DNA from 2 places in the Ornithinibacter aureus genome. Region 2 is predicted to be linked to the other one. Evidence: predicted binding sites of a transcription regulator. Region 2 holds the regulator's gene; the other holds the start of a gene.
The links. The regulator LexA, encoded in region 2, represses DNA repair genes until DNA is damaged. The targets are predictions, from matches to a motif close to TCGAACANNTGTTCGA.
Positions count from the first base shown of each region.

Region 1 (15,880 bases), 1.6 Mb from region 2:
CGGTGGCTGGGCGCACGAGATGGGCGGCGGCGAGCCAGTGCAACTCATCCCCGCAGTGGTCCTCACCCTGCTCGTCGGCCCCGTCGTGTGCCTGTGCGTGCGCCGCCGGTCGAGCGTGCCGCGCATGCTGGTCGCGACCTCCCTCGGCCAGGTCATCGCGCACCTCGCGCTGACGGGCATGGCCCCTCGAACGGCCGGCTCGGCGGTGCGCCTGCACCTCCACGAGGTGGCGGCCCCGCTGCCCCTCGTGCCCACCGAGGGCTCGTCGACCCTGTCGGTCACGGGCACGATGCTCCTCGCGCACGCCGTCGCGACCGTGGTCGCGAGCCTGCTCCTCACGGTCGGCGCCGACGTCGTGCGCGCCGCGGCCCGCAGGTTGGTCGCCCTCGCGAGCCTGTCCGTGCCGGTCACCCACGGCATTCCCCCGCGAACGGTGACGACGTGGATGCCGGTGCTCCGGGGACGCGTCGTCGCGCCCCTCGGTGGGCGGGCACCACCGCTCCACCTGGTCTGAGCCGCGCCCGGATCGGGGGCGGATCCACGCCCTTCGTCCCTGCACCGCCCGGGAGGCACCACCGTGCTGCCCGACCACCTGGAGAGCCTTCATGTCCCTGCTCAAGGACCCGCCCCAGTCCGTGATTGCGCCCGCCAAGACCGGCAGTGGCCTGTTCCGCGCCTTCTGGCGGTGGCACTTCTACGCCTCGTTCATCGTCATCCCGACCGTGCTCGTGCTCGCCGTCACCGGCCTCGTGTACCTCTTGCGCTTCCAGATCGAGCCCGCGGTCCACCAGGACCTCGTGCGCGTGAGCGTCCCGGCCGACCCGGTGTTCGTCGCCTACGACGAGCAGCTGGCCGCCGTCGCGGCTGCGCGCCCCGACGACACGGTGGTCTCGATGGCCGAGCCTGCGGCACCCGAGCACAGCACCCGCTTCAGGTCGCGGAACCGCTGGCCTCCACGATGATGGCCTGCGACGAGGCGCTGATGGCGCAGGACACGTGGCTGGCCGACTACCTCACCTCGGGCCCGGCGCTCAAGGCCGACGGGGACACGCTGACCCTTGGGCGACGACACCACCGGGATCACGCTGTCGGTGAAGTGATGGTGCCGCCGCGGGTGCTGCGGGTCAGGTGCGCGGAACTGCTCCCGGAATGGGCGGCACCACCGGCGGAAGCTGTCGGCTGGGGGTCGCACGTCGCATGTCCTCGGTGCCCAAGGGCTCGGTGAACGGCTGCACGTCACCGTGGCACGTCTTGTTGCGCGGCGGGATGCGCGAGGTCAGCAGGTAGCGGTCGATGGTGGTGGTGGCGCAGGCCGACGTGCCGTAGGCCGTGTGACCCCAGTTGTCGCTGCGCAGCAGTCGGCTGTTCGGCAGCAGCTTCGAGGTGGCGACCGCACCGTCGTAGTTCGTGGCCGGGTCCCAGTAGTTGCCGACGACGAGTACGGGGTTGGCGGTCTTGGCGGTGAACGGCCCACGGAAGGCGTCCTCGTCGCGCGCGGTCCACGTCGAGGACGCGCACGGTGCCGAGGCCCAGGTCCACATCCGCCCGAAGTCGGGGGCGGTGCGGTCCGTGGAGGCGGCGTAGCCCGACCAGTTGCTCGCCCGCGACGGGTTGCGGCCGTCGGTGCACAGCACCGACTGGAAGGCTTCGGGCGAGTTGTCGTAGGGGAAGGCCCACCCGACGGCGCGACCGCGGTCGCGAAGGTCGCGAGCGGCATCCGCGCCGGCGCTTCGCTGGGCCGTGACCTTCGCCCCGAGTGCTCGAGCGGCGGCCACTTGGCGGGCTGCCTCCGGGGTGCCTGGCTCTGCCTCGCCGTGCATCAGGGTGTACACCCATGTCAGGTCCATGTCGACGATCCACCCGGCCTCGGGCGAGTACATGTCACTCAGCAGGAAGGCCGTCAGCACGGCGTACGTCAGCTCGCCGAAGCTCTCGCCGGTCTCCGGGTCGATGATCTGGAGCGGTTCGGCCTGGAGTGACGCCCTGATCTCGGCGTACACCGTCGCCGGGTCGCCGAAGGAGGCGAACTGGCAGTACTCCGGACCGGCCTTGGTGCACCGCTTGAGGATCTCGGCGAGCGCCTTGGCGGCACCCTCCCCGGAGCGGATGCGCTGCGTCTGGGGAACGGATGCCGTTGCTGCGGTGCCGGCCCACGCCACCGGGTCGATCACCCCGTCGATCGCGACCGAGCGCACCCGTGCCGGGAAGAGGTTGGCGTAGACCGTGCCGAGGTAGGAGCCGTACGAGAAGCCGAGGTAGGTGAGCTTGGTGTCGCCCGTCATGCGGCGCAGGACATCCATGTCGCGCGCGACCTCGGCGGTTGACATCGATGCAGACAGTGGCGTGCCGGTCGTGGAGCAGGCTCGTCCGAATGCCTCCGACGCGCGGGTGTATGCCTGCACCTCGGCCCGCTCGAAGGGGAAGGGCACGGTGAACAGAGGCTCGATCGCGTCAACCTGGGCGCCCAGGTTCGGCCAGCAGCGCACCGAGTCGCTGAAGTTGGTGCCGCGAGGGTCGAAGCCGATGATGTCGAACCGGTCGAGGAGGGCGTCACTGAGGAAGTACGGCGCCATCGCGGCGATCTCGACCCCCGAACCACCCGGCCCGCCGGGGTTGAGGAACAGCGACCCGATGCGGCGGGAGGGGTCGCGCGCCGGAAGCCGGAGCACGGCGACCTCGGTCTTGGCGCCGGTCGGCTTGTCGTAGTCCAGGGGGAGTGGCACCATGGCGCACTTCGCCCCCTCGCTCAAGGGGTCGCAGTTGAACCACGTGGGGCGCGGAGTGGGCACCCGATCGACGAGGCGTGCCTCCGCGGCTGCGGTGGATGCCGCCGTCGCAGCCGTCGACACCACCGTCGTGGTGGTGGACGTGCGGGCGATCGCCGGGGCTGAGGACAGCGTGCCGGCGACCAGCGCCCCGATCACCGCCAGCCCTGCCACGGACGTGAACTGTCGACGGCGCATGTCTCTCCTTGGGTCACGGACCGCATCGCCACCCCGGTGGTGGCGACCCCCCTGAGGCCACGACACCCATCCTGAGTGACGATGCCCGTCCCCGCAACCGGAAACGCCGCATGGTCCTCTCGGCGCCGGGCTCACCGAGAGGGAGGCGCGCATGTCGTCATCTGCATCCACCAGTTCGCTTGGCTCGCCCGGGCCGGACTCGACCGGTGAGGTCAGGGGCCCAGCGGCGAACTCGGCTCGCGGTGTCCTGGCGGCCACCTGCCTGTCGACCTTGGTCTCCTCACGGGGTGAACGCCGGTGTGAGGTCAGCTCATGCCGTCGGCGTGGGCGTCGGCGTCGCCGGCCACGACGGCAGAGGTCCATGAGGCCAGGAGGTCCAGTGCGTGGGCCGTGGCGGATGCCGGCTCCGCCGCGTAGATCGTGAGGGTCAGGCCGGGGTCGGACACCATGTCCATGCTCTCGTAGGCGAGCTCGAGGTCGCCGACGACGTGGTCGTGGAAGTGCTTCGTGCCGGCGCCGTGGTAGCGGACGTCGTGCGTTCCCCAGAGGCGGCGGAAGTCGGTGCTGCGGGTGGACAGCTCGCCGACGAGGTCGTGAAGGTCCTTGTCGTGCGGGTCGCGACCGGCCTCGGCGCGCAGGATCGCGACGCACGTGTCGGCGGCGAGGTCTCAGGCGGGGTAGAAACCGCGCGAGGCGTCGAGGTCGAGGAAGGTGAACCGGGCGAAGTTCGGGGGGCTTGCCGGTTGGCTCTCGTACAGGGACGCGTGCATCGCCCGCCCGAGGTGGTTGGTCGCGAGCAGGTCCATCCGTCCGTTGCGGATGATCGCGGGTGAGGCGATGCCGTCCAGGACCCACTGGAGGGCCGGCCTCGGAGTCCACTTCCGGGTCGGGCGCCGGCGGGTCGCATGCCCGCGCTGGTGCCGTCGGCCGCGTGGGCCAGGTGGAACAGGTGCGCGCGCTCGACCTTGGCGTAGTACTCGACGCTGGCCTGGGCCAGCGCGGCCACCTCGGTGCGGCGCAGCCCCGGCACGCGACGGTTCCCGTGGTCTGGGATGCCGGACTGCTGCGGCGTGACCTTCGCGCGCCTCGAGACGAGGAACTCGCGGACCTCCTCACGGTTGTTCACACCTCCCACCGTAGGGGGCCGCACCGCGCTGTGGGATGCCCTGTCGGTACACCTCTCCACGGTGACTTCCTCGCCCCTCGCCGGTGAGGTCCCATGGTGTGAACGCCGTACCCGGCACCCGAGACCCCCCGACACCCGAGAGCGAGCCGATGTCCATCGCCACCGTCGACCACGAACGACCCGGCGCGGGATCGGGGAGCCCGCTCCCGGCATCCGCGGCCGGGATCAGCCGTGCCCTCCTCGCGACGGTCGTCCTCATGAGCGTGATCGCCCCGCTGGCCACCGACATGTACGTGCCGGCCTTCCCCCGGGTGGGCGAGGACCTCGCAGCCGGAGCCACCCAGCTGCAGCTGACCCTCACGACGTTCTTCGTCGGGATGGCGCTGGGGCAGCTCGTCGGCGGCCCGGTCTCCGACGCTCGGGGGCGTCGCCGGCCAATCGTCGTCTCGCTCGCCGTGCTGGCCGTCGCGTCGGTGGCCTGCGCCCTGAGCCCGTCGATCCAGCTCATGATGGTGGCCCGCTTCGTCCAGGGGCTCGCCGGTGGCTGGGCCATGGTCACGGCCCGGGCCGTCGTCGTCGACCTCGCTGAGGGACCTCGCCTGGTCCGCAACCTGAACGTCATCGCCGGTGTCGGAGGGGTCACGCCCATCGTCGGGCCCCTCGTGGGTGCGGCCCTCCTGCAGTTGACCGACTGGCGAGTCTCCTTCTGGGTCGTTGCCGGCCTGGTCGCCTTCATGGTCGTCGCGGTCGCTGTCTGGATCCCCGAGTCGCTGCCCGCCGGGAAGCGGCACCGCGGGGGCCTGGCCGCCGTGGCCGGGGCGGCCCGTCACGTCACCGGCAACCGCGCGTTCGTCGGCCACCTCGTCGTCATGGCGCTGTCCATGGGCGTGACATTCGCCTACGTGGCCTCCACGGCCTTCGTGCTGCAGCGCATGAACGGGCTCTCGCCTGTGCAGTACTCGGTGATCTTCGCGGCGAACGCCGTCGGGCTGACGATCGCCACGCTGGTCGCGGCACGGCTGGCGGGTCGCGTGCCCACCCGCACCGTCATCGCGACCGGCCTGATCGGCACGGGGTTCGCCGGTGCCCTCCTCCTCGTGGGTGCCGTGGCCTGGGGCATGCCGCTGCCCGTGACCGTCGTCGGCTTCTTCGTCCTCATGAGCGCCCAGGGCCTCATCGGCCCCAACGCCGGTGCGCTCGCCTCGCAATCGGTGCCCGACCACCCCGGCACCGGCTCGGCGGTGCTCGGCTTCTTCCAGTGGTGCGCCGCCGGCGTCGTCGCGCCCATCGTGGGCCTCGGTGGCGAGGCCACTGCCGTGCCGATGGCCGCCATGGTCCTCGTCCTGACCGCGCTGTCCGTGGCTGCGCTCATGGCGGCGACCCGTCCGTCCCAAGACCTCCGACCCACCCCGTCCGACCAACTCCACCGAGAGGAACCCCCCATGCGAGCAGTCAGATTGCACGGCACCCGCGACGTCCGCGTCGAGGACAGGCCCGACCCCACGATCATCGAGCCCACCGACGCGGTGATCCGCGTGGCGGCGACCTGCGTCTGCGGGTCGGACCTGTGGCCCTACCGGGGGGCGGACGCCGTCACCGAGCCCATGCCCATGGGCCACGAGTACGTCGGCGTCGTCGAGCAGGTCGGCGACGCGGTGCTCGAGGTCAAGGTCGGTGACTTCGTCGTCGGGTCCTTCTTCGCCTCCGACAACACCTGCGAGATCTGCCGCGCCGGCTACCAGTCGCGGTGCGTGCACGCCGAGCTGATGGGCGCCATCGGCACGCAGTCCCAGCTCGCTCGCGTCCCGTTGGCGGACGGCACGCTCGTGGCGACCCCCGGCATCCCCGATCCCGACCTGGTCCCGTCGCTGCTCGCGGCGTCCGACGTGCTCGGCACCGGATGGTTCGCCGCCGTCGCGGCGCAGGCCGGCCCCGGCAAGACCGTGGCCGTCGTCGGTGACGGGGCCGTCGGCCTGCTCGGCGTGCTCGCAGCGAGGCACCTCGGGGCCGAGCGCATCGTCATCATGAGCCGCCACGCCGACCGGCAGTCCCTGGCCCGGGACTTCGGCGCCACCGACGTCGTCACCGAGCGCGGCGACGCCGGCGTGGCCCGGGTCAAGGAGCTCACCGGCGGTCTCGGCGCCCACAGCGTCATCGAGGCGGTCGGCACCCAGGAGGCGATGATGCAGGCCATCCGCTCCACCCGCCCCGGAGGTCACGTCGGTTACGTCGGCGTCTCCCACGACGTGATGATCCCCGGCGACGAGCTCTTCTTCTCCGGCGTGCACCTGCACGGTGGCCCCGCACCCGTGCGGCGCTTCCTGCCCGAGCTGATCGACCTCATCTGGACGCGCACCATCGACCCCGGCAAGGTCTTCGACCTCCGGCTGCCGCTCGAGGAGGCCGCGCAGGGCTACCGCGCGATGGACGAGCGACGCGCTATCAAGGCGCTGCTGCGCCCATGACCCCCGGGCCCCTCAGGAGCGCGGCCGCCCTGTTCGGCCTGGTCGCGCTCGCGCTCACCGCGTGTGCGTCTCCAGGAACGACGACGCCGGATGCCGTGTCCCCCAGCACTGCTGCCACCGCCACCACCGCGCCCCCCACCACTGCAACCTCTGCACCAACCCAGAAGGATGTCATGAAGATCGAGATCAGGATCAGCGGCCAGCTATTCACGGCCACGCTCGCCGACAGCGCAGCCAGCCGTGACCTCGTGGCCCAGCTGCCGGTGACCGTGGAGATGGTCGACCACGGCGGCGTGGAGAAGACCGGGCCGCTCCCGTCGCCGCTGTCCCTGGAGGCCCAGCCCGCCGGGGCCGACCCGGACGTGGGCGACCTCGGGTACTACGCTCCGGGCAGCCACGTCGTGCTCTACTACGGCGACCAGTCGTACTTCACGGGCATCGTCGTCCTGGGTCGGATGGAGGGCGACGCCGCCGAGCGGATCGCCGAGATGGACGGCCCAGTCACGGCGACGTTGGCGATCGCTGGCTCGTAGTCGCCGGCACCCTTACTCTCGGAGCCTGGTGCCCGTCATGGTGCGGCAAGCTGAAGTACCTCGCCGGGTCCGAGAGCGGCGTCGGAGGCTGGGTCAACGACGCCCAGCCCGAGACCGTCGCGGCCTGGCTGCGCGAGGTGGGCCCACCGCGTAGGCGACCTACAGCGGCGTGCTCCCCGTGGTCCCGACGAGCATCTCCCGGAACTCCGGTCCGGCGAGGCGCTGGGACTCCGCGCGCGCGGCGTCCACGCGCCCCGGCATCCCGAGTCGTTGCGTCGGCTCCTCGTTGCCCGGGGTCGAGACGAACTTCTCGATCGCGGCGAGACCCGCGTCGGCGCGAGACCGGGCGGCATCCTGCTTGGCGTCCAGGCGCTCGGCGTACCAGTCGGAGGCCAGCACAGACTCCCGGGTGAACATCTCCCGGAACTCGGGCGAGTCCAGGGTGAGCCCCGATGCGGTGACGCCGTCGGCCATGATCTCGAGCAGCGCCCGCAGCGGCGGGATCGCGAGGTCGATGGTGCCGTCCTTGACAAAGGCCCGCGCCACCCGCTCGTGGGTCATCGCGATGGTCGTCACGGACTCCGCGAACACGGCCGGGTCCTGCAGCTCGGGGCGCAGCATCTCGGGGGTGAACACGACCTCGGGGTGCAGGAAGATGCGGCCGAAGTACTTCGTCGCCATCGTCTCGGTCATCCGGTAGCCCAGGCGGCTCGCGGGCACGCGCTGGCCGTCGTGCTCGACGTCCTCGACCTTCTCCAGGGCGCCCTCGGCGATGAGGTTGCGCGCATCGCGCTCCTGCGGGGTCATCCGGGTGAACAGCTCCGGAACCAGGAGCGAGACATCGTGGTCGACGCGCACGTGCGGCCCGACGAACCCGGCCGCGGACAGCCAGCCGTCGTGCCCGGTCAGCACGTAGCTGAGCAGGTTGGCGTTGAGGTCGATGATCGTCGGCAGCGCGTTGAACGGCCCCTTGGTCAGGGCGCCCTCGGAGCCGGCGCCGGTCGTCGACGGCGACTTGCCCGTCATCGACGCGATGAACTCCATGAAGAGCTCGGGCACCTCCATGTAGTGCAGCGGGCCGTACGAGCACAGGGCGGGGACGCCGCCCTCGGGCGGGTTGTTGCGCCGACCGGCCGCGACGACGTCCACGGGCCGGGGGAGCGGGGCGCTCGCCGGCATCCCTGCCGCCAGGCGCTCGCTGAGCTGGGCCACCGCGGTGGCCTTGGCGTTGGTGAGGTCGGGGCGCTGCTGCAGGTAGCGCGGGTTCTTCGACGGCTTCCCGTCGACGATGCGCGGGTTCGCCGAGCTGACGACGAAGTCGGGCCCGACCCCCTCGGGGGTGTCGGCGAACTCGCGGATCAGGGTGGCCATCGGCTCGGTGAACGCCGTGAAGCTGACGGCGTCGTCACGCATCGCCACGGCATCCGCGTGGGTGAGCGGGGCGAAGTTGGACAGGAACGTGCCGGGGGTCGCGATGTCCCGCTCGGCCACCGAGTCGTAGCCGCGGTGGATGGCGTCGTCGGGCCGCTGGAAGAGCAGGTTCTCGCAGTTCTCGACGAGCTTGTAGGAGCGATTCGGGTCCAGGCCCAGCTGGTCACCGGGAACGACGGTGGATGCCGTGATGTCGTCCTGGGTCTGCACCTTCACCGCGGGCGCGAAGTCGTGACGCAGGCTGAACAGGCGCCACCGGCCGTCGGTGTCGAAGCCCACCCGCAGCATGTTGAGGGTGATCTTCGTGCCGTCCAGGTGCAGCGAGTTGCCGGTGCGCCCGTCGATCTCGGCGACGCTGAAGTGGCTGCGCCAGTCCTGGCCCCAGTGCGGCTGGTACGAGCGCTTGACGACGTAGACGAGCTCCTTGACGTACGGCGGGATCGTGCGCAGCCCGGCGTTGTACTCGTCGGTGTACGTCGAGGGTGACGGCGTCAGCAGCTTGATGACCGACCCGATCGAGCGCTCCGGGGACAGGATCGGCCGGTGGTCGGTGCCCCGCTGGGCCGGGTCGAGGAAGCGGTCGGCGAGGTCGCGATCGAGGATGGCCGCGACGGCATCCAGATCGGCGTCGACGTCGGCGACGAACACCGAGCCGACGATGAACGCGTCGGTGATGGCCTTGGAGATCTCGGACTTGCCGCCGCCGGAGACCGTGGCCGGCTTGTGGCACGACGTGGCGGTCGCCGCGGTGCCGACGAGGGTCCACGTGCTGGGGTCGTGGGGTTGCTGCGCGACGGTGACCCGGTAGCCGCTGGGGCTGAGGTACACGGTGTCGGCACGCAGGGGGATGCCGTTCGTGTCGCCCCACGTGATGCTCATGTCCTTCATCGAGAAGCGCGCCTCGGCGGGGACGATGACGATGTGCGGCTGCTCGCCGTCGACGGCGTGGCCCTGCGGCTGGAGGGTGAAGCGCTGGGGGTCGCGGGCGACGACGTCGGCGACGCTCACGGCATCGGTGGTGCCAGCGGCATCCGCGACGCCGGAGTACTTGCCGGAGTACTCCTGACCGAGGTTGTAGCTCGCAAAGACCAGCGCACCGCCGGAGTGCTCCTCCTCGGCGTTGCCGAACAGGTTGGCGGAGTAGGAGATCTGCGTCTTGACCTCCTTCTTGCAGTACCCGAAGTAGGTGTCGGCGATGACGGTGACGATGACGCCTCGCTCGTCACGGGCGCAGATCTTGAAGGCCTTGCCGCCGTTGTAGAGCTCGCTGTCGTCGCTCCAGCACATGCCGTCACGCTGCTGGCGCTCGGTGGCGTCGTCGATATGGGGCAGGCCCAGTTCCTTCTTCGTGACGCGGATGAGGTGCGGGGCGAGGATGACGCAGCCGGTGTGGCCGGTCCACGTCTCGGGCGCCAGCGAGGCGTCGTTCTCCGGGAGGTAGGGGTCGCCGCCGTTGCCGAAGATGCCCTCGACGAAGTCGAGGTTCGCGACGGTGCCGCCGGGCACGATGAAGCGCGTCTCCATCCGCTTCTCGCGCACCGACCCCGGCACCTCGGGGGCGACGAGCGGGCGCAGGTGCAGCGAGACGAAGCAGGCGGCCGGGTTCGGCTGGTTCGCCGAGTAGGGCAGCACCATGTCGACCTCGGGCGGCTGGAAGGCAAGGCCGAGCAGCTTCGCGAAGACGGCCTTCGGCACGGCGATCTTGTCGTCCGGGATCGGCAGGCCACCCTCGGCGATGTGGAAGACCCCGGCCGTGGTGCGGCGGTCGTTGGCCGGGTTGTGCAGCACCCCGTTGACGAGCCGGTAGCTGCTCAGCAGGGGTGAGGTGAAGGTGTCGCCGTCGAAGGGCAGGGACAGCTCGCGGGCCAGGCCCGGCTCGTCCAGCACGAGGGTTCGCCGCGGCAGCTGGGGCTGCTCGCCGGTGTCGGCGAGGTAGTCGTCGAGGAAGGCCTGGATGCGGCCGTCAGCGGCGCACAGGCGGTCGGCCAGCCGCCGACTGAGCTCGCGCTGGCGGGCCAGGATCGGTGCTGCCAGGCGCGCGGCCTCGGTGTCCTCGAACCCCTGCGGGAGAGGGAGGCCGAGCTGGGCGAGCCGCAGGTTGATGCCGGCGTTCTGCGCAGCGGTTCGGACGGCGGTGTTCTCGGTGACAGTCACGGATCCAGTCTGTCCCTGCCGGGGTCGCTTTGCCATTCAGGAAAGCCTCATCAACGTTCCCGCCCGATGCCACAAGGTTCACCTTCGCCGAGGTTTCATTTCCCCGGCGATCATGAACCTTCTGGTGTCGAGCTCAGCGGGGGTGCCGAGGTGGGGGCAGTCGCTCGCCCTGCAGCGTCGGTTCTGGCGGGTCTCTCGACGTCGTCGCGCGGGCCGGTGAGGGGCTCCGGGAGAGGCCGGGAAGGTACCTGAACAGGGTCAAAACATTGTGTGAAAGTGGCTGTGTCACAGCGGTTTTCGTACACGGTTCGGCTTGGTGTCGAACGTCTGATCGAGTACACTTCTGGTATGTCCAGCACCCAGCTCCGAGAGCGCATCGCCGCACTACGCGCCGATGCCCAGCAGGTGGGGGAACTGCTCGCGCAGCAGGCCCAGGGCATGACCTCGGAGGAGTTGTTCGAGGTCACCGGTGAGCTCCAAGGGGTGCTGAACTGCGGCGAGGGTGCCCAGCTGGTCGCGGCGGCGCATGCGGCGTGCCACGAGACCCGGCTCACCGAGCGTGGGCCGGTGGAGGTGCACCACGAGGTGGGGTTCATCGACGCGATGGCGGGCACGGAGGTGTCGCTGGCCACGGGGGTGGGGCAGTGGGTCGCGGGCCGTCGGGTGGCGCTGGGGGCGGCCCTGAGCGAGCGGTTCCCGCTGCTGCTGGGCAAGGTCTTGGCCGGTGAGGTGTGCACGGCGACGGTGCAGAAGGTCGTCACCGTGTGCGAGGGGTTGGACAAGGCTGCGTGCGCCAAGGTCGACGCGATCATGGCTGGCAAGCTCGCCGATCTCGACCCGGGCCGGGTGGGCGCGTTCACGCGGCGGGTCGCCACCCGTGTCGCGAGCGAGCAGCTGGCGGCGGTGACCCGTCGCACCGCTCGCGACCGGTTCGTGGAGGTGCGCCCGGGCCCGGACGGGGCGACGTGGTGGACGGCGCTGCTGCCGGCGGCGACGTCGGCGGCGGCGTGGTCGGCGATCACCACCGTGGGTGGGCAGTACGCGGACAAGGATGAGTCGCTCACGCTGGACCAGGCCCGGGCGGACGCGTTCGCTGACCTGATGCTGCGCAACGTGAACGTGACCGCGAACGTCACCCTCGGCATCCCCGTCATCACCGACACGACACCCCAGACCACCGCGCCGGATGCCGCGTCGGGCGGCGAGTTCCCTCCCGCGGTGGGTGGTCAAGGGTTGGGCGAGGCGTTCCGGATCTCGACGGTGTTCAGCGGGTGCGAGATGCCCGGGATCGGGGTCATCGACGTCGACACGATCGAGGCCCTGCTGCAGACCGTCCCGTTGGACGTCGCCCGTGCCCTGCTCGACGCGCGCACCGGGACCGTCCTGGATGCGGTGACGGGAGCGTACCGCCCGACCACGGGCATCACCCACTTCGTGACCACCAGGGACGGCACCTGCCGGATGTGGGGCTGCGACCGGCCCGCCCGAGCGTGCGACCTCGACCACGTGAAGCCGTGGCCGCAGGGGGAAACGTCCCCGGCCAACCTCGGCGGGCTCTGCCGGCGGCACCACCGCCTCAAGCAACGCGGCCGGTGGCGCTACACCCTCACCCCGGACGGCACCGTCGAATGGGTCTCACCCACGGGCAAGAAACGCATCACCCACGCCGACCACACCATCTGGCCACCACCCCCACCGGCGCCCCGAACCCAGGACAGAGGACCGGCCACTCACCGCGAACTCCTGCTCCAATCCGCCACGCCCCCCGTGAGCGCACCACCCACCGACTGGGGCGAACCACCGTTCTAGAGCGTGTCTGTTAATGGTCGGGCTCGGTGGGTCAGGATCACCGTTCCGAGGAGGAAGCCGCCGAGGTAGGTGACGGCGTACTTGTCGTAGCGGGTGGCCAGTCCGCGCCACTGCTTGACCGGCTGAAGGAGCGTTCGATGGTGTTGCGCTGCTTGTAGAGGTCGCTGTCGAACCCGGGCTGTCGGCCGCCTTTGGAGCCCTTGGCTTTGCGGCGGGCGATCTGGTCGCTCTTCTCCGGGATGGTGTGCTTGATCCGCCTGCCCCGCAGGAACGTTCGGGTGCTCGGGTGCGAATACGCCTTGTCAGCCAGGAGCCGGAAGTCCTGCTCGTGCCCGCTCTCGGCCAAGGCCACCAGCAGGGTGGACAGCATCGGGTTGTCCCCGGCCTGGCCGCCGGTCAGCAACGCGATCACCGGCGTGCAAGTCTGATCCGCCAGGGCATGGATCTTCGTGCTCAGCCCACCGCGGGAGCGACCCAACGCATGGTCAGGCGGCTCCCCGGGCACCACCCGAGAATTCGTGTAATTCGATCCTGCCCCCCGTGTCGCCTGCAGGGCCGCCGACGACGGAGTCCCGACGGGCGCCGGCCGCGTGCTGGTGGGCCCGCACGATCGTGGAGTCGATCGACAGGATCGTCTCCAACTCGTCGCTGTCCAGCTCCGCCTGCTCGCGCACCGCCGCGAGCATCCGCCCGTACGTGCCGTCGGTGGACCACAGCCGATGCCGTTGCCAGACAGACTGATACGGCCCGAACGGCTCTGGCAGGTCACGCCACGGCGACCCGGTGCGGAACCGCCAGATGATCCCCTCCAACGTCGTGCGGTGGTCGTTCCACGGGCGGCCACGACGCCCGTCATCCTGCGGCATGACCGACTCCAGGACATCCCACAACTCGTCACTGATCACGCCATCACGAAGCATGAGCGCAACGATGCCGGGCCCGGCCCCAGATCATTAGCAGACACGCTCTAGCACGTCTCGGAGCGCTCTTTCTGCAGCCGCCTTGCTCGGACCCGTCGCGGTGACCCGACGAGTGTTACCGTCGGTGTCACGGAACCGGGTCAGTGCTCGATAGCTGCCGTCGCGGATCTTCTCAGTGGTGATGGTCCCCCAGGTGCCGAGGGGGAGTGGCGGCCTGGCCATGCGCTACTCGCTTTCTGCTGGCTCGAGGTGCTCGACGATCCAGGCGTCGAGGTCCGCGCGCCGGTAACGCAGGCAACCGCCCATCTTCACGGCGCGAGGTCCGAACCCCACCCCGGCGGGTCCGCCAGGTGTACAGCGTCGCCTTCGGGATCGCCAGGTAGGCCGCCGCCTCGTCGATGGTCAGGATCATGTTCTGGTGGCTGGTGTCGACGGTGGTACTCATCGTGTGCTCCTTCGTGGTCTCGACGACAGGTTTGCCCTCGTGAGTGAAGGTGTGCAGCCCTTACCGTGCAGACTGTGGAGGATCGGCCCCTAATCGAGCCTCTATGGCGATCGCGCAGGCCATCATCCGCGCCCACGGCGCAACGCCGGCGGCTCGGCCCCCTCGAGGGAGCCGAACCTGAAAGCTCGGTGGGACGCTGCGCGTCGAGGTGGTGGGGGCGGAGAAGACTCATCGGCTTGCCTGACCGCAAGCACGGACTGGTTACAGCATCTGCGATGGTCGGGTGTCGCCGCGGCGGTGGTGCAGGGCGGCCTGGAAGTCGATCCGGCTCTCGGCGGCGCCCGGGCGTGGGAGGTCTCGGGGCGGTTGAGGTCGCAACAGGTTGCTGGCGAGGTCGATGAGTGTGGCTTTGAGCGGGCCGGTCATCGGGATGAACCTCTTACGGATGACGTGTTCCAGGGTCCCGTCGCGGTTCTGGAGTCCGAGGACGTTGGCTCGCTGGAAGTAGAGACGCTGAGTGATGCCGTAGCGCAGCGCGTGAGCGACGCGTTCGTCGATGTCGGCGCTGATCCGTTCGAACTGCCGGGTGTGAGTGGGGTCGGTGAGTGCGTCGTGGGGGAGTTTCTGGATCCGGCTCGCGGCGATCGAGCCCTGGCCTGCGGCCAGACCCCCGGTCCCGACGTTGCCGCCGATGTCGCGAGTCTGCTGGACGAGCCTTGCGTAGGTCAGGCCCCGCTGCGCCCAGCGGGCAGCGCCTGCAGGGTCGGAGAAGGTGAGCCGCCTGGCTGGTTCATGCGACAGGCGGCGTTGGGAGTCGAGGACCACGCGCAGGCTGTGGGCGTTGGGGATGCTGCGCAGGTGGATCCGGAGGTTGTGCTGGGCCTGCAGCACACCGGCGAGACCGGGCAGCGCTGGCTCGTCGGCGAGCTGGACGGGCGGGGCCCAGCCAAGGTGGTCGATGGAGTAGGAGGGGTCGCTGTAGCGGGAGTAGCTCGCGCAGGCCTGCGCCGCGCGGGGCCAGTCGGGTCGGGTTCGTGAGGTGCTGCCAGCCGGGGACGCTGTCGTAGCGGCGGTCCAGAGCGAGCAGGGCTTCGGTGACCTCCGCGATGTCGTGGACGAGGGTCAGTGCCTGTGCTTTGGAGAGCCTGCCGTAGCCGGCCCCCGCGGTGAAGTCGTGCTCACCGAGAGCGCAGGCGCGGGCGGCGTGCCGCCACAGCTCGACCAGCAGGAATGGATGGGTGGTGGTCAGTTCCTCGAGCGTGGGTAGTCCTGCGTGATCACTGCCGAGCGCGATACCCAGTCGGTGGCGCAGCTCGTCGACCGGCCCGCGAGTGCGTCGGGTCAGCGTCTGGTGGTCGATGTGCGGGTTCGCTGCGTAGAGGCCCTGGTGGCACCAGGTGAGCACGCTGTGGCGGTAACGGGCGATCTGTGCGCCAATCAGCTCGCGCTCCTCAGCTGTGGTGGTCGCCGGCACGTGCCGAGGTCCCGCTCCGCCGATGCGGTGCTGGATGCGGTGGAAGGTCAGCAGCTCGCGCAGGCTCTCGCGCAGCACGCCGGCGTTCTGGCCGTACATCAGTGCTCATCGGGCTCGTCGAGGCCCCTGGCTGCGTGCAGCAGGTCCAGGACCAGCTCGACGGTCAGGGGGTCCAGGCCATGACCGGTCAGGTCCTCGATCGCGCCCTGAGCAAGGGCGAACAGCTCGTCGCGGTCATGCGTCTCGACCGTGTGGATGGCTGGGATGTCCTCGCCGTGGATGGCGTCCAGGCGGAGCAGGACACCCTCGTAGCCGCTCGAGGCCTCGATCGTGACGGCGCGATCGGCCAAAGCGGCCAGGCGGGAGCGGGCCTGCCCGACGGTGAGCGCGTGGGCGAGCAGCATGAGAACCTCCGTGGTTGCCAGGGGTGTCTTCCACCGTGGGAGAGGCGGGTCGGTTCACGTGACGTGAGTCGGTACGGATGTGGACAACCGGGTCAGATGAAGCGACCAGGTGGACTGTCAGGACTCGGGGCCTACTCCTCGGTGCGGCGTCGGGCG
Region 1 covers NZ_VMSB01000001.1:2,658,409-2,674,288, forward strand. Annotated here, with positions in the region: gene C8E84_RS12685 (hypothetical protein) at 1-514, shown strand, start outside; gene C8E84_RS12690 (PepSY domain-containing protein) at 606-962, shown strand; gene C8E84_RS18555 (hypothetical protein) at 983-1,225, shown strand; gene C8E84_RS12700 (alpha/beta hydrolase) at 1,125-2,963, opposite strand; partial or broken gene C8E84_RS12705 (MmyB family transcriptional regulator) at 3,269-4,089, opposite strand; partial or broken gene C8E84_RS18160 (multidrug effflux MFS transporter) at 4,239-5,510, shown strand; gene C8E84_RS18165 (zinc-dependent alcohol dehydrogenase family protein) at 5,532-6,554, shown strand; gene C8E84_RS12720 (cyclophilin-like fold protein) at 6,551-7,087, shown strand; gene C8E84_RS12725 (PPi-type phosphoenolpyruvate carboxykinase family protein) at 7,247-10,672, opposite strand; gene C8E84_RS12730 (HNH endonuclease signature motif containing protein) at 11,021-12,481, shown strand; partial or broken gene C8E84_RS12735 (IS5 family transposase) at 12,478-13,401, opposite strand; gene C8E84_RS12740 (hypothetical protein) at 14,108-14,737, opposite strand; gene C8E84_RS12745 (hypothetical protein) at 15,419-15,724, opposite strand; gene C8E84_RS12750 (hypothetical protein) at 15,856-15,880, opposite strand, start outside.
Region 1: C8E84_RS12730 (HNH endonuclease signature motif containing protein) is a predicted target of LexA. The motif match lies at 10,992-11,007, and genes of this name have one in related genera.

Region 2 (15,880 bases):
CCGCCCTGCTGCTGCCTGACGCCTTCGTCGTCGTTGCCCGGGTCGGCGGCGACGTGGTGGCGGTCGAGCAGGGTGAACCCGTCTCGCTCGACCACCTCGGGCTCGGACGCTCCGAGGGCACCGCACCGGAACACCTCGACGACCTCGCCGCGTCACTGCGGGCGCTGGCCCGGCACGACACCGCCGAGGGTGCGGCGGCGGCCGGCGCCGAGGGGGCTGCGGTGTCCGGCGCCGAGTGGCTGTGGTCATACGAGGCGGCCCTCGAGGTGGGGATGGCGGTGACGCTCACCCTGCCGCCCGGCACCGAGCGCCTCGACAGCCTCGTCGTCATGGGGGCGCGCACCGGGCGCGACCCCGACGAGGAGTCGGCAGCGGTCACGGCGGCCCTGCTCGCCCACGGCGACGACTGCGGGTTCCTGCGCGCGGGTGACCCGACGAACAACACCGAGCAGGGGCGCTCCGCGTGGGCACGGCCGGATGCCGGTGCAGGCGAGAGCGTCGAGCCCGACCCCGCCGCCCTGACCGCCACGTCGGCGGCCACCCTCCTTGCCGAGGCCTTCGGCGCCCCCGACGCGCCACTGGCGCACTGGGTCGGCGCCGGTGACGACGGGCAGGCGTGGGCCCACGCCATGGCCACGGTGCTGTGGCCGGTGACCGGCGGCACCTTCCTCACCCGCTCGGTGCGCCCGGGAGCGCTCGACCCCGGCCGGATCGACGCGCTGCGTGGCCACCACCGCGCCGCGGTTCGGGGCCGCGGACCGCTGCCGCTGCTGCGCATCGGGCGCCAGCCCTACGGCGTGCTGCCCGTGACCGTGCTCGCGCAGGCCACCGGGGTGTCGCCCGCCGTGGACGCCCTGGCCCGCGTGCTCGAGCGCACCGCCGTGCTCTGGCGCCTCGGCGCCCGGTCGGTGCCCGCGGTGCCGCGCGACGGCATCCGCGCGCTCCCCGGCATCCTCGGCCAGACGCCCGTGTCGTGGGGCCTGCGGGTGCGGCGCCTCCTGGGCACGGGTGGGCCCCTCGCCGCGGCCGTCGCCGCCACGTCGCTCGAGCAGGCGCAGGCCCGAGGCGACCTCACGGCCGTGTTCGAGTCGCTCATGGGCGTGCGTCAGGGCACCCTCGCCGACCCCGACGTGCTCGGCGTCGACCGCACCCTGGGCCTGCCCCTCGTCGCGGACGACGACCCCGAGGTGCTCGCCGCACTGGCCGAGGGCGGCGACCCCGGGGAGTCCAGCGTGCTCCAGGTGCTCCTCGGGCTCGCCCACGAGCGAGTGCGCACCGACCTCGACCGTCGCCTCGCCGGGCCTCGCGTCGACGGCGAGGTCGACCGGTACCGTCGGGCTCGCGAGCTGCGCGACGCCCTCGACGGGCGGCTGCTCGAGGCCATCGGCGCTGACGCGGCGAACGCCGCGCGCGAGGTGCTCGAGGCGGTGCTCGGCGACGACGACCGTGACGACCTCGCAGACCTGGCCGAGCACACCCTGCACCTCATCGACCGCGGGGTCGAGGAGCAGGGCGTCGTGACCCGGTGGGCCCGCCCGTTGGGCACCCTCGATGCCAGCTTCGCGCCACCGACGACCGAGGGTCTCGTCACCGACCTGGACGCCCTGCTGCGCGCCCTCGTGCTCTGGCGGCACGTTCGCGACGCCCTGCGCACCCTGGCCCGGGTGTCCGACCCCGCGGACCGGCGCGGTCTGCTCGCCGAGTCCCTCGACTGCACCTCGCACCGCCACGACGCCTGGGTGACCTCGATCGCGACGGCCCGCCTCGCGCAGCTGCGGGCGCAGCGTCGCACGGGGATCACGGTGGGCGCGTTCGGCCTCGTCGAGGACCTCGTGCTCGTGCGTCGTCACCGGCCGGCCGACCCCGAGACGCCGGACACCCAGCCCGCCGAGCGCGGAGGCGTCGTGCACGCGCCGAGCCTGCGCCACGCCTCGACCGCGGCCGTGCTGCGCAGCGCACGGCTGGCGCACGCCCCGGACGACGAGGCCGACCGGGCCCTGGAGATGGACCTGTCGAGCACCCGGGCCCGCGAGGCCCGCGAGGTGCTGGCAGGCATGCGGTCCGGGCAGGAACTCGGTGCCCTCCTCGGCTACCGCTTCGAGCGTTGGCTGACCGACACCGACGCCTCGTTGGGGCGGTTCGTCGCGCCGCTGCGCGCCCTGGCGCCGTCGATCGCCGCCAAGGAGGTCGACCGGGTCGCCGAGGGCATCGTCGACGTCGGCGTCGAGGTGCTGGCGACCTCGCAGGTCGTCGACGGCGTGCGCCTGCTCGACCTCGACCGCGCGTCGGTCCGCGAGCGGCTTCGCCAGCGCCCACCGGCCCTCGCGCGCTACGACGCGCCGTGGCCGCCCATCGACGAGGAGTGGGGTCGGGTCTCGGCAACCCTGGACCGACTCGGCGGCCTGCTCGACGCGGTCGGCGACCTGCTGCTCGCCGAGGGTGTGCACCAGGTGGTCGCCGGCAACCCCGCGGGGGCCGCCGCCGCGATGGACGCCCTGTCGGGCGACGGCCTGCCTGCGGACCCTGACGTCATCGCCAACCCCCACGACCGCTCCGGCCTGTCGCACCGCCTCGTCGTGCTGCTCCCCCACTCACCCGGGGCCGGCGCGACGGACGGGTGGTCGGCGACGCCGCGGGCTCGGGCCAACCCGCGGCTGGAGTCGTGGTGCCGCCTCGTGCTCGGCCCGGCCCACCGCATCGTCGTCACGGCCGACGGGTCGACCCTGCGCGCCCTCGACGTGGGCGCCCTCGACGTCGTCGAGGCGGCCGGTGCGGGCAGCCTGGGCCTCACGACGTTCTGGGCTCGCGCCCGGCTGACCCGACCCCGGCTGCCGGCCGAGCCCCTGACGCAGCGGCCGCCCACCCTCGCGGCCGGCAAGGTCACCCTCGGCGGGGCGTGGCAGCTCGCCGGGGCCCTTCGTCGGGTGCTCGTCTCGGCCCGCGCGCTCGAGGCCGCCGATGTCGTGCACGACCCCCGCGACGAGAGGGTGGTGCGCGCGGCACCGGCCGTCCCGGGCCCCGGCGACCCGTGGCGTGACGACCTGCACGCGCTGCTCGCCACGCTGGCCGCCATCGTCGCCGAGGCACCCCCTGCCGTGGCGTCCCCCGGTGCGTCCCCGGGGACGATCCGGCGCCTGGCCGCCCGGCTGGCCGAGTTCGGCCTGGTCGACGGCGTCGTGCCCGAGGGCGTGGCTGACCCCGATGACGGCGGCAGTCCTGGCGCACCGGCTGACGACCTGCTCCTGCGCGCGCAGGTGGCCGCCGCCCTCACTCAGGCCGAGGCCCGCGTCGATGAGGTCACCGACCTGCTCGGTGCCGCCGCCACCGTCGCCGACGTCGTCACCGCGGCTGGGCTGCTCACCGGCTCCGAGCTCCCCGTGCCGCTCCCCCTCGATCCGGCCCCGACCCCAGAGCCCCTCACCACCGCGTGGGAGGCCGACGACGCGAGCCAGCAGCACGGCATCCGGGCGTGGTTGGCCCGGCACGCCAGGGTGCGTTCGGGGGTTCAGGGGTACACGGAGGTCGCGATGCTGCGGGCCGCGGCGCGGCGCCGGGCGCCGCTGCGTGCGGTGACGCTCGACCGGCCGGCCTGGCTCGGGGAACACCTCCCGGATGCCGTGGCACCGGCCAGTGCCCACACCTCCCTCGTCGTCGAGTCCGCACCCGGGGTGCATCCGGTCGGTGGCTACAGCGGGCTCGTCGTCGACGCGTGGCACGAGACGCTGCCGAGGCGGCGCGAGGTTCCCGACGACACGACGTCGGCGACCGGCGCCGAGGATGCCCCGCCCGAGGAGGTCGCGACCACCGGGTTGGCGGTGCACGCCAACGGCCCCGACGCGCGCGCCCCCCAGGTGCTGCTGCTCGCCGTCACCCCCGACCGGATGCCGTGGAGCCAGGAGCGCGTGCTCGCGATCGTCGACGAGACCCGGGCGCTGGCGCGCCAACGCCTGGTCACCCTCGAGCGGTTGCCACTGGCCGGCTCGCTCCTGCCCGCGGCGACGGTGTCGCACTGGTCGCTGCACGGGGAGCGAGTGCTCGACCCCCGGCTGTTGTCCGAGCTCGCCGACCTCTCGACGACGCCGCGTTTCGTCAGGTTCGACGGGTAGAGGAGGAGACGTGGCAGACCTGTTCCGCGCCCGTGAGCTGATGCTCGGCTCGCTGCCGTTGACGCCGTTCTCGACCCGGCTGGAGCCGCAGTCGGTGTCGGGCGACCCCGCGGTCGGGCTGACGGCGCAGCTGTGGGACCCGCTCTGGCTGCTCGGGCGGCAGTGGCAGCTCGGCGAGCTCGCGGGTGAGGACACCGGCACGCCGCTCACCGTGCGGGTGCGGGCCACGGCCGAGCCGATCGTCGCGTGGCGGCCCGGGCCGCGCGACGGTGGGGCTGCGTGGCGGGACCTGCCCGCCGGCACTCCGCTCGAGTGGCTCGTCGACGCCGAGGTCGGTGACGCGGCGCGGCCCGGGGCGCGTGAGCTGGCGCTGGCCGGGTGGGCCCTGCTCGAGACGCTCGAGGACCTCGGGGAGGTCCGTGCGGCGGCGGCGCTGCGGGAACGGTTCGCCGTGGTGGGCGGTGGTGAGGAGGCTGGCGGAGGCGAGGAAGCCGGCGGAGGTGAGGGCGCCGGCATCCGCACCGCCCATCTGGCCGACTCGTGGAGCCCGGTCGCCGACGCGCTGCTGGACACGGCCATCGACGCCCACGCGGTGCTCGCCACGTTCGAGGGCGGGGCGCGGCCATCGTGGTGGCGCACCGCGTTGCGCACCGGACCTGCACGCCGCGCGTCGGCCGAGCGGGCCCTGGCCCACTGGGTGTCGTGGGTGCGGGCGGAGGTGTTGCCGGATCGCGGCGACGACGGGTGCTGGGTGGGGTCCCGGCTCGAGCACGAGTTCGCCGTCGCCACGCCCACCCGGGTGCTGCGAGCGCCGGGCCACGGGGGTGGCGAGGTGTCGTGGTCGAGCTTCGACGTCGAGCCGGGGTCGGCCGACGGGGAGGGCGGTGTCGGCGATCCTCCCCCGTCGCAGGCGGTGTCGCGGGTGATCGACCGCACGATGCTCGCGACGGGCCTGTCGTTCCCGGGCATGCCGGCCGCCCGTTTCTGGGAGCTCGAGGACGCCCGGGTCGACCTCGGGTCGGTGTGGGCCGACCCGCACGAGCTCGCTCGCCTGCTGGTTGTCGAGTGCGCCCTCGTGCACGGCGGGGACTGGCTGGTCGTCCCGGTCGACGTGCCGGCAGGGGTGGTCGTGACGGTGGATGCCGTCGAGTACACCGACACCTTCGGCACGACGTGGACCGTCGACACCGACGGCGCGGACACGGAGCGGTGGCGGATGTATGCCGTGACGGGAGCGGGTGCAGGCGCTGGTGCTGGTGCGGGCGCTGGTGCTGGTGCGGGCGCGGGCTCGGAGGCCTTGCCGGGGCTCGTCGTGCCCCCGGCATCCTCGGGGGTGCTGCAGGGTGCGCCGATCGAGGACGTCGGCTTCCTGCGCGACGAGTCGGCCAACCTCGTCTGGGCGATCGAGCACCTCGTGCCCGGGGCGGGCGGAGACCCCGTGGTGCCGCGGTCCGCCCCGCCCGCGAGGCGCGTGTCTGCGGCATCCGTCGAGGGCGAAGAGGTGCTCGCCTATGACCTGATGACCGAGGTCCCGCAGACCTGGACGCCGTTCCTGCCCCGAGTCGGGCCGATCGCAGGCCGCGCCGTCGGGGCGGTCACGCTGGTGCGTGGCCGGGTCGCGCGGTACTCGGGCGACTCCCGGGTGGACGTCGCCCCCGCGGGGACGGTGCTCAGCGGCGACGAGCACCGTTGGGTGGACTCCGCCGAAGTGCCCCGCGACGGCGTCCGGGTGCAGAGGGTGCCGGTCATCTCCCGCCGCGGTGACGGAACCTGGGCGTCGTGGACGGGACGGCGGGTGCTCGTCGGGCGCGGGGAGGCAGAGTCCGGGCTGCGCGCCGACATCACGGTGCGCCGGCCCCGCCCCTGAGCGCAGGTGCCCGACACCGTGTACGCCACGGAGTAGAGCCAGATCGAAGGGTGCTCGGGTTGCACACCTCGAACCGGAAGTCCTACCCCTTGGGGAAGACCGAGCACGAGTTGCCCGGGCTCTTGCACGCACTGATGAACCGGAACGTCGGCTCGGGCCCCGACGTGGCCATGGTCGGCGCGGCCGTGACCATGGCGATGGTCGGCACGCTCCACGCCACCCCCTTGGCAACGGTTCGCCGACTCTCCGGCGAGGTGACGGCCTGCGGCTGCCCCGCCGCGGCATTCAACTGAAAACGCATGTCAGACATCGATTTCCCCTCCCTGAGCACACCAGTGGTGTGCAAACCCCGGACGTGCCGCATGTCCCCTGCGGCACGGATTCCACGCTAGGCACGCGCGCGGCGCCCATGTGGGCGATTCTGGAACGAATGTGAGCAATCTCAGGAACGGCTCCGTCAGGGGTCGGTGGTTCGCTGGACCCATGGACACCGCGACCTGGCAGACCCACCCGCTGACGCCCGACCGGTTCGACGACTTCGCCGACATCGTCAATCCCAACCGTCGCGAGGTGGCGTGCTGGTGCCTGTCGCACCGGCTTCGCGCGGCGGACATCCGCGAGCTCGGCGGCGACGGAGAAAACCAGCGGGAACGGGCGATGCGGGCGCTGTGCGAGCGTTCCGTGCCGCCCGGTGTCGTCACCTACCGGGACACAGTTCCGGTCGGGTGGTGCAACATCGGGCCGCGCGCAGACATCCCTCGCTTGGTGAACAGCGCGCTGATCCGGCCGGTCGACGACGTGCCCGTCTGGAGCATCGTGTGCGTCGTCGTCCGCGGCGGACACCGTCGACAGGGGGTCGTCGGGCACCTCCTCGAGGGGGCCGTGGCGCACGCCGCCGCCCACGGCGCACCCGCCGTCGAGGCCTACCCTGTGGATCCCGTAGGTCGTATGGACACGACGATGGCCTTCGTCGGCACGCGGTCGATGTTCGAGCGGGCCGGCTTCGAGGTGATCGGCACGACGGATGCCGTGGCGAGCAGGATGCCGCGCATCGTCATGCGCCGCACGCTGGGCTGAGGCGATCTCGCCTGCTCGAAGCGGGGCACCCACCGAGCTTGCCCGAGCTTGCCCTGACCAACGCACCCATACCCACACACCCGCACCCACACCGACCAATAGGTCAGTGTGGGTACGGGCTGTCCGGGTCAGCGCTGCTCAGACCGTGGGGCCCTTGGCGCGCAGCTTGTCGACCTCGGCCATCGCCTCACGCAGCTCACCGAGCCAGGTGTCGGCGTGCTCACCCACGAGGCGCACCGACCACGCGAGGGCGTCGCTGCGAGAGCGTGCCACACCGGCGTCGACGAGGGTGTCGAGCACGGCCCGCTCGGGCTGACGCAGCCGGGTCATGACCGGGACGGCCAGGTGGGTGAACATCACGGTCGTCTCGCCGACGCGCGCGCCCCACGAGACGGTGCGCTGGTAGCGGGCCTGGGCCTCGCTCGCGGTGGCGATCCGCTCGTCACGGGTGTCGGCGCGGAACCGGCTGATCCGGCCCTCGGCCTTGGCCGGGTCGGTCTCGGCGTCGACGTTGGCGAGGACACCGATGACGGTGATCTCCTCGCGGTCGACGGTGATCTCGACGCCGTCGAACCAGTCGTCGGGCAGGCGCCCGGTGAACCAGCTCTGGGCGTCGTCGGCGCTGGGCAGGTCACCCTGCTGCCAGCCACCGGGGCGGCCGAAGCCACGCCCACGGGGGCCACGAGGGCCGCGCGGGCCGTCCTCGCCGGGGCCGCCGCCGGGGCCAGGACGACCGCCACGGGGACCGCGGACGCCGCGCATGCCGCGCGGCCCACGGGCCGTTCCCGAGGCGTCGACGGTGTCTGGGTCTGAGGGGGTGACGTGTGGGTGTCGCATGGCGTACTCCTTGCAGTGATTACTTGAATACATCCTATCAAAAGCAAGGCACGCCGAATCTGTTCCCGAGCACGACGTACCCCGTCGGCGGTCGGTGCGACGATGACCGGCATGCGCACGGCATCCCTGCCCCAGGTGCGCCGACGGCGGTTGGCCACCCAGCGCCTGTCGGCGGCCGGGCTGCCGCACGGGGGTGACGTCGTGCGGCTCCTCACCGCCGTGCAGTCCCAGGACGCGCCGCTGGCCGCGTGGTCACTCGCGATGCGGATGCCGCCCGGCACCACCTGTGCGGGCCTGCTGGCCGAGCAGTCGACTGGCGGCTGGGTGCGCACCCACGTGCTGCGCCCCACCTGGCACCACCTCGCCCCCGAGGACCTGCGCTGGATGCAGCGCGCCACCGGCCCACGCGTCGAGTCATCCCTGAACGGCCGGCGCCGCGGGCTCGGGCTCGACGACGACCTGATCCTGCGCGCCTTCGGAGTGCTCGAGCGCGTCCTCGCGGGGCCGACGCCGCACACCCGCCGAGAGCTGCGGCCACGCTTCGAGGCGGCTGGCCTGCCGACCGACGTCGAGCGGCTCGCGCACCTGCTCATCGTCGCCGAGCTGCGCTCGTTCATCTGCTCGGGCCCGCCCCGCGGCGCGGAGCACACCTACGTGCTCGCCGACGAGACGCTGCCCCCGGCCCCCCCTTGACAGCCTCGACGCCGACGACGCCCGCCGAGAACTCACGCGACGTTTCTTCGCCGGCCACGGCCCGGCATCCGAGCGCGACTTCGCCCGCTGGTCCACCCTCACCCTGACGCAGATCCGCGCAGCCCTGCGTGACCTCGAGGGCGCCCTCGACCACGTCGACGCGGGCGGCCACCGCCTCTGGTTCGACCCTCGGATGCCGTCGCGCACCTCGCGCGCGCCGGTCGCCATGCTGTTGTCGACGTTCGACGAGGTGTGCCTGACCTATCGGGACACGGGCTTTCCCCGCCGCGACCCCTCCGCGGCGCGGGCCCGATTGGTGTCCGAAGCCGGCGGCGGGATCGCCGTTGTCGGCGACGAGGACGTCGGCGTGTGGAAGCGCACCGTGACACCGAAGGCCGTCAAGGTCACCGTGCGGGGCGACACCGCGCTCGATGCCGCGGATGCCGCGGCGCTCGGCAACGCGGCATCCGGCCTTGCTGCGTTCCTCGAACTCCCCCTGGACCTGACGTTCGCGTAGCCCTCGTCAGACCTTGTCGGCGATGACGACGAAGTTGGCGACCCGGTGACCGTCACCGCGCAGACCGTAGGCGTCATCGCAGGTGATGATCGCCAGCCGGGTCCGCGAGGTGTTCTCACCCCAGACCGTCTGGTCGGTGGTGACCTTCTTCTTGTCGATGGCGCCAGCCCGAGTCACGCGGTACTTCACGGTCTTCCCACCCTCGAACACCTCGACGGTGTCGCCGACCTTGACGTCAGCCAGGTCGGCGAAGACGTCGGGCCGCTTCCCGGTGGCGACGTGAGCGGCGATGACGGCCGTGCCGACCTTGCCGGGGCGCACCCGCTCGTACCCCGTGAACCACATCACGGTGCCCGGGGCTGGGTCGATCGTGCCGTTCGAGCTCAGCCCCTCCCCGCGCATGGCGCGGTCCAGCCCGATGGCCGGGATCCGGATGCGCAAGCCCTCGGTCGAGGGCGCCTTGCTCGTGGATGCCGTCGGGGTTGGTGTCGGCGTGGGCGTTGGCGTGGGGCTGGGAGTGCTCGGGGTGATCGATGGCGCCGGGGTCGTCGCGGCTGGGGTGGCCGCGACGGGAACGGCATCGCCGTCGCGCTGCATCACCCAGGTGAGCAGCGCGACGGCGAGGACGATCAGGGCCACGCCCACCGCACGCAGTGGGCGAGAAGTCATCAGCGGTGGCTGCCCTGACGGCGGCGGCTGAGGACGAGGGCGCCTGCTCCGGCGACGAGCGCGGCGCCGGCGGCGGCCAGCCCAAGACCCGGCACGGAGGCGGAGTCACCGACGCGGTCGGTCTCGACCACGGGGCCGGTGACGGTGGGCTTCACCGAGGGCTTCGTGCTGACGGTCGGCGACGGGCTCGGGCTGACCTCGTCCTCGTACTCGGCGACGCAGAGGATGACCTCAAGGTTCTGACCGGCGGCGTGCTCGATCTCATCACCGACCGAGGGCTCCCAGTAGAGCTCGAGGTCAGGGTCCTCCTCCGTGCCCTCTTCGGGGAAGCCCGCGAGAACCGCGAGGTAGTAGCCGAAGTCTGCGGGCTCGGCATCCTCAGGAAGCTGGAAGGCGTCGGTGATCTCGGGGATGTCGACCGGGGTGCTGATGTCGCCGAAGGACTCACACCACGCGTCGACGTCCTCCTCCTCGGCGAGGATGTCCTCCCACACCGTCGGGTCAAGCAGCTCGGGGTCGAACGGGATGGAGTCGTCGGGCTCGATCACGGCGGCGAACGCCGGAGCCGCGAAGGCGACGGGTGCCGCGATGAGGGCAGCGGCCCCGACGAGCGGCACCAAGGGCTTGAGAAGGCGGTTCATGGGGCAGACCTTTCGACAACGGGCCAGCACAGACCCGCCAGTGACTGATGAATGACACAGGGACTGGACAGAGCCGTTGATCCCCCGCTCACCCGGAACGATAGCGTCGCAGCGCACGACCCGCACACCCCATTCGGCTGATGACCACGGGCGGGCCGGCCGCCCACATCGACCAGGTCCAGCACCTCGAACGCCACTGCGTGAGAGCCGAGCAGCACGAAGGGCGCCACCCCCCTGCACGGGGGTGACGCCCTTCGGCGTTTCTGAGCCGGGTCGAGGGACTCAGGTCTGGGGCACCGGCTGCCTCACGGCACCCGGTGGAATGAGGGTCAGGAGCTCGGGATCACCAGCTGCTGGCCGGCGCTGACCTGCGCGGTACTGAGGTTGTTGGCGATCTGGATCGCGACGATGGCCTGGTCCATCGACAAAGTCGGCAGCTCGGCCACGGCGATCTGCGACAACGTCTCGCCCGGGGCGACCGTCACGGCCCGCAGCGGCTCACTCGCCCCTGCCCCGCGCAGCCCGGTCAGGCTGGTCACTGCGACCACCGCGAGCACGAGGAGGAACAGCGCCAGGCGACCGCGGCGCGTGAGGCGAACGCCACCGGCATCCGCCGTGGTTCGCGCGCCACCCTGCACGAGGACGAGGTGAGGACGCTTCGGGGCCGGCCCGGCGTACCCGAGCTCGGTGTGGTCCCACGCGAGTGCACTCATGATGTCTCCTCCATCTCGGGGGCCGAGGCCGCCGTCGAACCGGTGTTCGATAGAACGTCTGTACGAGTTGTAGCACGAATGTTCGAGCCACTCAAGACACACCTCGAAGAAATGTTTGAATTCTCTGTACGAGACTCGTAGGGTGGTGTCATGCAGGAGATCCTGCCGACGAGCACCGACAGTCGGCCTGACCTGCGAAAAGACCGGAACTGACACCAGCGCCGGTGACCGTGACCGAAGGGGTCGACATGGCACGTCCGAGGAACGCCGACATCCACGAGATGCCCGACCGCGGCGACGGCGGCGCGCTCACCCATCGCCAGCGCAAGGTCCTCGAGGTCATCCGCAACTCCATCGACCGGCGCGGCTACCCGCCGAGCATGCGCGAGATCGGCGACGCCGTCGGTCTGACCTCCCCCAGCTCGGTCGCCCACCAGCTCTCGGCCCTGGAACGCAAGGGCTACCTGCGGCGCGACCCGAACCGCCCCCGGGCGATCGAGGTCATCTCCCCCGACACCGCGAGCGACGAGCCCGGCTACCGCGGCGTGCCCGACCACGACGACGAGGACGTCACCGGCATCAACGACCAGCGGCCGGAGGCCACCTACGTGCCGGTGCTCGGTCAGATCGCTGCTGGTGTGCCGATCACCGCGGACGAGGTCGTCGAGGACGTCTTCCCCCTCCCCCGCCAGATCGTCGGCGAGGGGTCGCTGTTCCTCCTGCGGGTCGTCGGCGACTCGATGATCGACGCCGCGATCTGCGACGGCGACTGGGTCGTCGTGCGCCAGCAGCCCAATGCCGAGAACGGCGACATCGTCGCGGCGATGCTCGACAACGAGGCCACCGTCAAGACCTTCAAGCGGCGCGACGGCAAGGTCTGGCTGATGCCGCACAACCCGGAGTTCTCACCGATCGACGGAGACCACGCAACGATCCTGGGCAAGGTCACTGCAGTCCTGCGCCGCGTCTGACGGTCCTGCGCCGCGCCTGCGGCTGCAGCCGGGAAGAACTTTCTCGCCCGATGCCGGAACCTTCAGGTGAGCACCACTTCTTTTGTGGTGCTCACCTGAACCTTGTGGTGCGAACCTCGGCCCGCGCCGTCAGGGCGCGCTCTGACAGGTGCATCAGTCGTCGCGGTCGCCGAGCCACGCCAGGGCCCGACGGCAGGATGCCGTGACGTCACCGGCGAGCCCGGCCTCCTCCCACAGCTCCCACCACTCGTTGGCGTGCGAGCGCACCGCGCGGCGCAGCACCTGCCGCGACTTCTCCACGAGCTCCTGATCGCCCGTCGGCAGGGGCTCGTCGATGAGCCACTGCGGAAGGTATGGCTCCCCCTGTGCCGCAGCGGGATTCACGCTGGCACCCACTGCTGCGGCACCCGCCACGGCCTCACACATCTCCGGCGCCTCGATGTACCCCGACGACCGGAGCACGGTCTCGAGCGCAGCCAGGACGACGGCCGGTCGCTGGTCGCGCGGCAGGTCCTCCAGATCACCGAGGAAGTCGAGTGCGTCGTCGTTCTCGAAGGGTCCTGATCCGGTGGCTCCCATGGTTTCAGCGTACGCCTGCCAGAGCACGACGGGTCGGCGGCGGGGCGTTGCCCGCGTCACTCACGCATCGTCATGTGGCGGATCGTCATGGCGCGGATCGTCACGGCGGCGCACCGTTGCCCGGCCGGCGCTGGAGCGCTCCACGGGTCAGGCCTGGTGATCGACCAGGGCGCGCAGGCTCGGCCGAAGTGGGGCATCCACGCGCACCGTCATGAGGTCGTCGCCCCGTGTGGGTCCGCGGGTGATGGCCATGACGGGGATGCCGCGCTTCGCGGCGTGCCGGACGAACCGCAGTCCCGACATCACGGCCAGCGACGAACCCAGCACGAGCAGGGCCGGCGCCTCGTCGGTCAGGGCGTAGCAGGCGTCGACCCGCTCTCGTGGGACCGAGCCTCCGAAGAAGACGACATCGGGTTTGAGGGTGTCGGCGCCGCAGGTGGTGCAGTGCGGCAGGTGGAACGCGGTGACGAGCGCGTCGTCGAGCACGATGTCGCCGTCCGGGCGGATCTGGCTGCTCACCCGCGACCCGTCCGACGCCTCGCCCGACGCGAGCGCCTCGAACCCCGGATTCTGCTCGGCCATGCGGGCCTGGAGCAGGTCGCGGTCGGTGCGTGTGCCGCAGGTCAGGCACAGCACCTCGGCGAGCGTGCCATGCAGTTCGGTGACATCTCGACTGCCGGCGGCCTGGTGCAGACCGTCGACGTTCTGGGTGATGACCGGCCCGAGCACACCACGCGCCTGAAGCGCCGATACCGAGCGGTGGCAGTCGTTGGGCTCGGCGTGGCTGAACCGCTGCCAACCGATGAACGATCGTGCCCAGTAGCGCTGCCGAGCCGCGCTGCTGCCGACGAACTCACCGTGCTGCATAGGGGTGACCCGGCGCTGGCCGTCCGGGCCTCGGTAGTCCGGGATGCCGCTGTCGGTCGACATCCCGGCCCCGGTGAGCACGAGCGTTCCCGGGTGGTCCAACAGCAGCTCGGCCACCGCTTCGAGCGACGCCTGGGTGAGTGGTGCCGCAGAGGAGAGCGCAAGGGTGAGTGGCGCGACGGCATCCGGCATGGCGTGGATCCTCCCACCCCACCTCGACCTATTGCACTCCAGCCACCTCCCACCCCGACTGATTGCACGTCAGCCCCCTCCACGCCCATCCATCAGGTGGCTGGAGTGCAAGAAGTCGGATCACCCGGGGTACGAAAGTCATGGCAGGGGATAACTCGGCGTTATAGAATGCGGGGCATGATCGATGCCGCAGGACTCCGGGTCATGAAGGCCATCGCCGACGAAGGCAGCTTCACCGCGGCCGCGACCTCGCTGGGCTACACGCAGCCGGCGATCTCGCAGATGGTGCGGCGCCTCGAGCAGCGCACGGGCACCGTGCTCGTCGAACGCGTCGGGCGCAACGTCCGCCTCACCGAGGCCGGCCAGGTGCTCGCGCGCCACGCGACCCCGGTGCTCGCTGCCATCGACGCGGCCGAGGAAGAGGTCGCTGCGATCGCGGGGCTGCGCAGCGGACGGGTGCGACTCATGGCCTTCCCCTCGGCCTCGGCGACTCTGGTGCCGCGCGCGCTGTCGCTGGTCAAGAAGCGCTTCCCCGACGTCAGCATCACCCTCACCGAGGCCGAGCCCCCCGAGAGCCTGGCAGCGCTGAAGGCCGGCGAGTGCGACCTCGCGGTGGCGTTCGCCTACGAGGGCACCGACATCGGTCGGGGCGAGGAGGACCTCGACCAGTTCGTCATCACCAAGCTCCTCGATGACGAGGTGCGCCTGGCCGTTCCCGAGGGCCACGGCGTCTCCTCGCAGGAGAACGTCGACCTCTCGGTGCTCGCCGACGAACCGTGGATCGCCGGCTGCCCGCGCTGTCGGGGCCACCTGCTGCAGCTGACGCACGACGCCGGGTTCCGCCCCGACGTCGCCTACGAGACCGAGGACTACGTGGCCGTCATGGGCCTGGTCGCCGAGGGTCTTGGCGTGGCGCTCATCCCTGACCTCATCCTGCGCACGGTGCACCACCCCGACGTCGTCGCCCTGCCCATCACCCCGGCGTCGCGTCGCTCGATCATGGCCGTCACCACCTCTGACCTGCAGCGCGTGCCGGCGGTCAAGGCGACCCTCGAGGCCCTCACCGAGAGCGCCGCGGCCCAGTCGACGGCCTCGACGGTGCGCGCCCCGGAGCCGACCTTCTCGATCTGAGCGGCACCGCTGCCGCCGGTCAGCCATCGGGCTGATGCACCCACACCCACCTCGCGCTGCACGTGAGGTCATGCACACCCACCCCGCCTCACACGTGAACTCCTGTGGAGAGGGCGGTGGGGGTCTGTCAGAAGTCGTTGCGGCGGACAAGGAATCCCTCTCGTCCTGCAACGGTCCGTGACAGCACACCCTCCTGGGCCCTCAGGGGTTGAACACGCCCACGACGATCCTTCACACAGGGACGCCGTGGGTGACCCGTCGCGCAGGGACGCCGTAGCGACCCGACGCGAAGGCCAACACCAGGCCGGACCGGCAGCAGGCAGGTCCCCGCCCTCCAGCACCGTCAGCGGCTGGTCGTGACGATGACGTCGTCGCCACGCTCGGCGATCGCCACGTCGCCACGCTGGTCGGTGCGGTATATGGCGTACCCGTTGCGCCGCAGCAGGTCCAGGTGCTTCGGGGCCGGGTGGCCGTAGTCGTTGTCGGCGCCGACGCTGATCACCCCGACGGGGGCCCGCACCGCCGCCATGAGGTCGTCATCGAGGTTCGCACTCCCGTGGTGCGGGGTCTTCACAAGATCGAACCCACCTGCCGCCTGAGCCATCGACGGCTCGCGCCGCAACCGCAGCAGCAGGTCGTGCGCCGCCTCACGCTCGATGTCGCCCAGCAACAGGGCGTCGACCTCGCCGGCACGCACGGCAAGCACCACGCTCGCGTTGTTCGGCACCGACCCGTCAGCGATGCGTCGCCACGGGCTCCACACGACGGCATCCATCTCGCCGAGCGTGAGCCGGTCGCCCGCGGACAAGGGCCGTACGGGGATGCTGTGGCGCACCGCGAGCGCGTCGACGTGCGCCGCGCTGTCGGCAGGTTCGCGAACCGGGGTGATGAACAGCTGGCCCACCCGCCGGCCGTCGATCGCCCCGACGAGTCCGTCGACGTGGTCGGCGTGCAGGTGGGTGAGAACGACGGCATCCAGGGTCGTGACCCCGAGGCGGGAAAGGCAGCCGTCGACGAGTG
Region 2 covers NZ_VMSB01000001.1:1,022,183-1,038,062, forward strand. Annotated here, with positions in the region: gene C8E84_RS04890 (hypothetical protein) at 1-4,106, shown strand, start outside; gene C8E84_RS04895 (hypothetical protein) at 4,117-5,973, shown strand; gene C8E84_RS04900 (hypothetical protein) at 6,056-6,283, opposite strand; gene C8E84_RS04905 (GNAT family N-acetyltransferase) at 6,457-7,050, shown strand; gene C8E84_RS04910 (hypothetical protein) at 7,189-7,887, opposite strand; gene C8E84_RS18320 (DNA glycosylase AlkZ-like family protein) at 7,999-8,580, shown strand; partial or broken gene C8E84_RS18325 (DNA glycosylase AlkZ-like family protein) at 8,585-9,097, shown strand; gene C8E84_RS04925 (class F sortase) at 9,104-9,766, opposite strand; gene C8E84_RS04930 (hypothetical protein) at 9,766-10,407, opposite strand; gene C8E84_RS04935 (LysM peptidoglycan-binding domain-containing protein) at 10,737-11,120, opposite strand; gene lexA (transcriptional repressor LexA) at 11,369-12,091, shown strand; gene C8E84_RS04945 (DUF4259 domain-containing protein) at 12,245-12,670, opposite strand; gene C8E84_RS04950 (NAD-dependent protein deacetylase) at 12,818-13,729, opposite strand; gene C8E84_RS04955 (LysR family transcriptional regulator) at 13,907-14,860, shown strand; gene C8E84_RS04960 (ComEC/Rec2 family competence protein) at 15,204-15,880, opposite strand, start outside.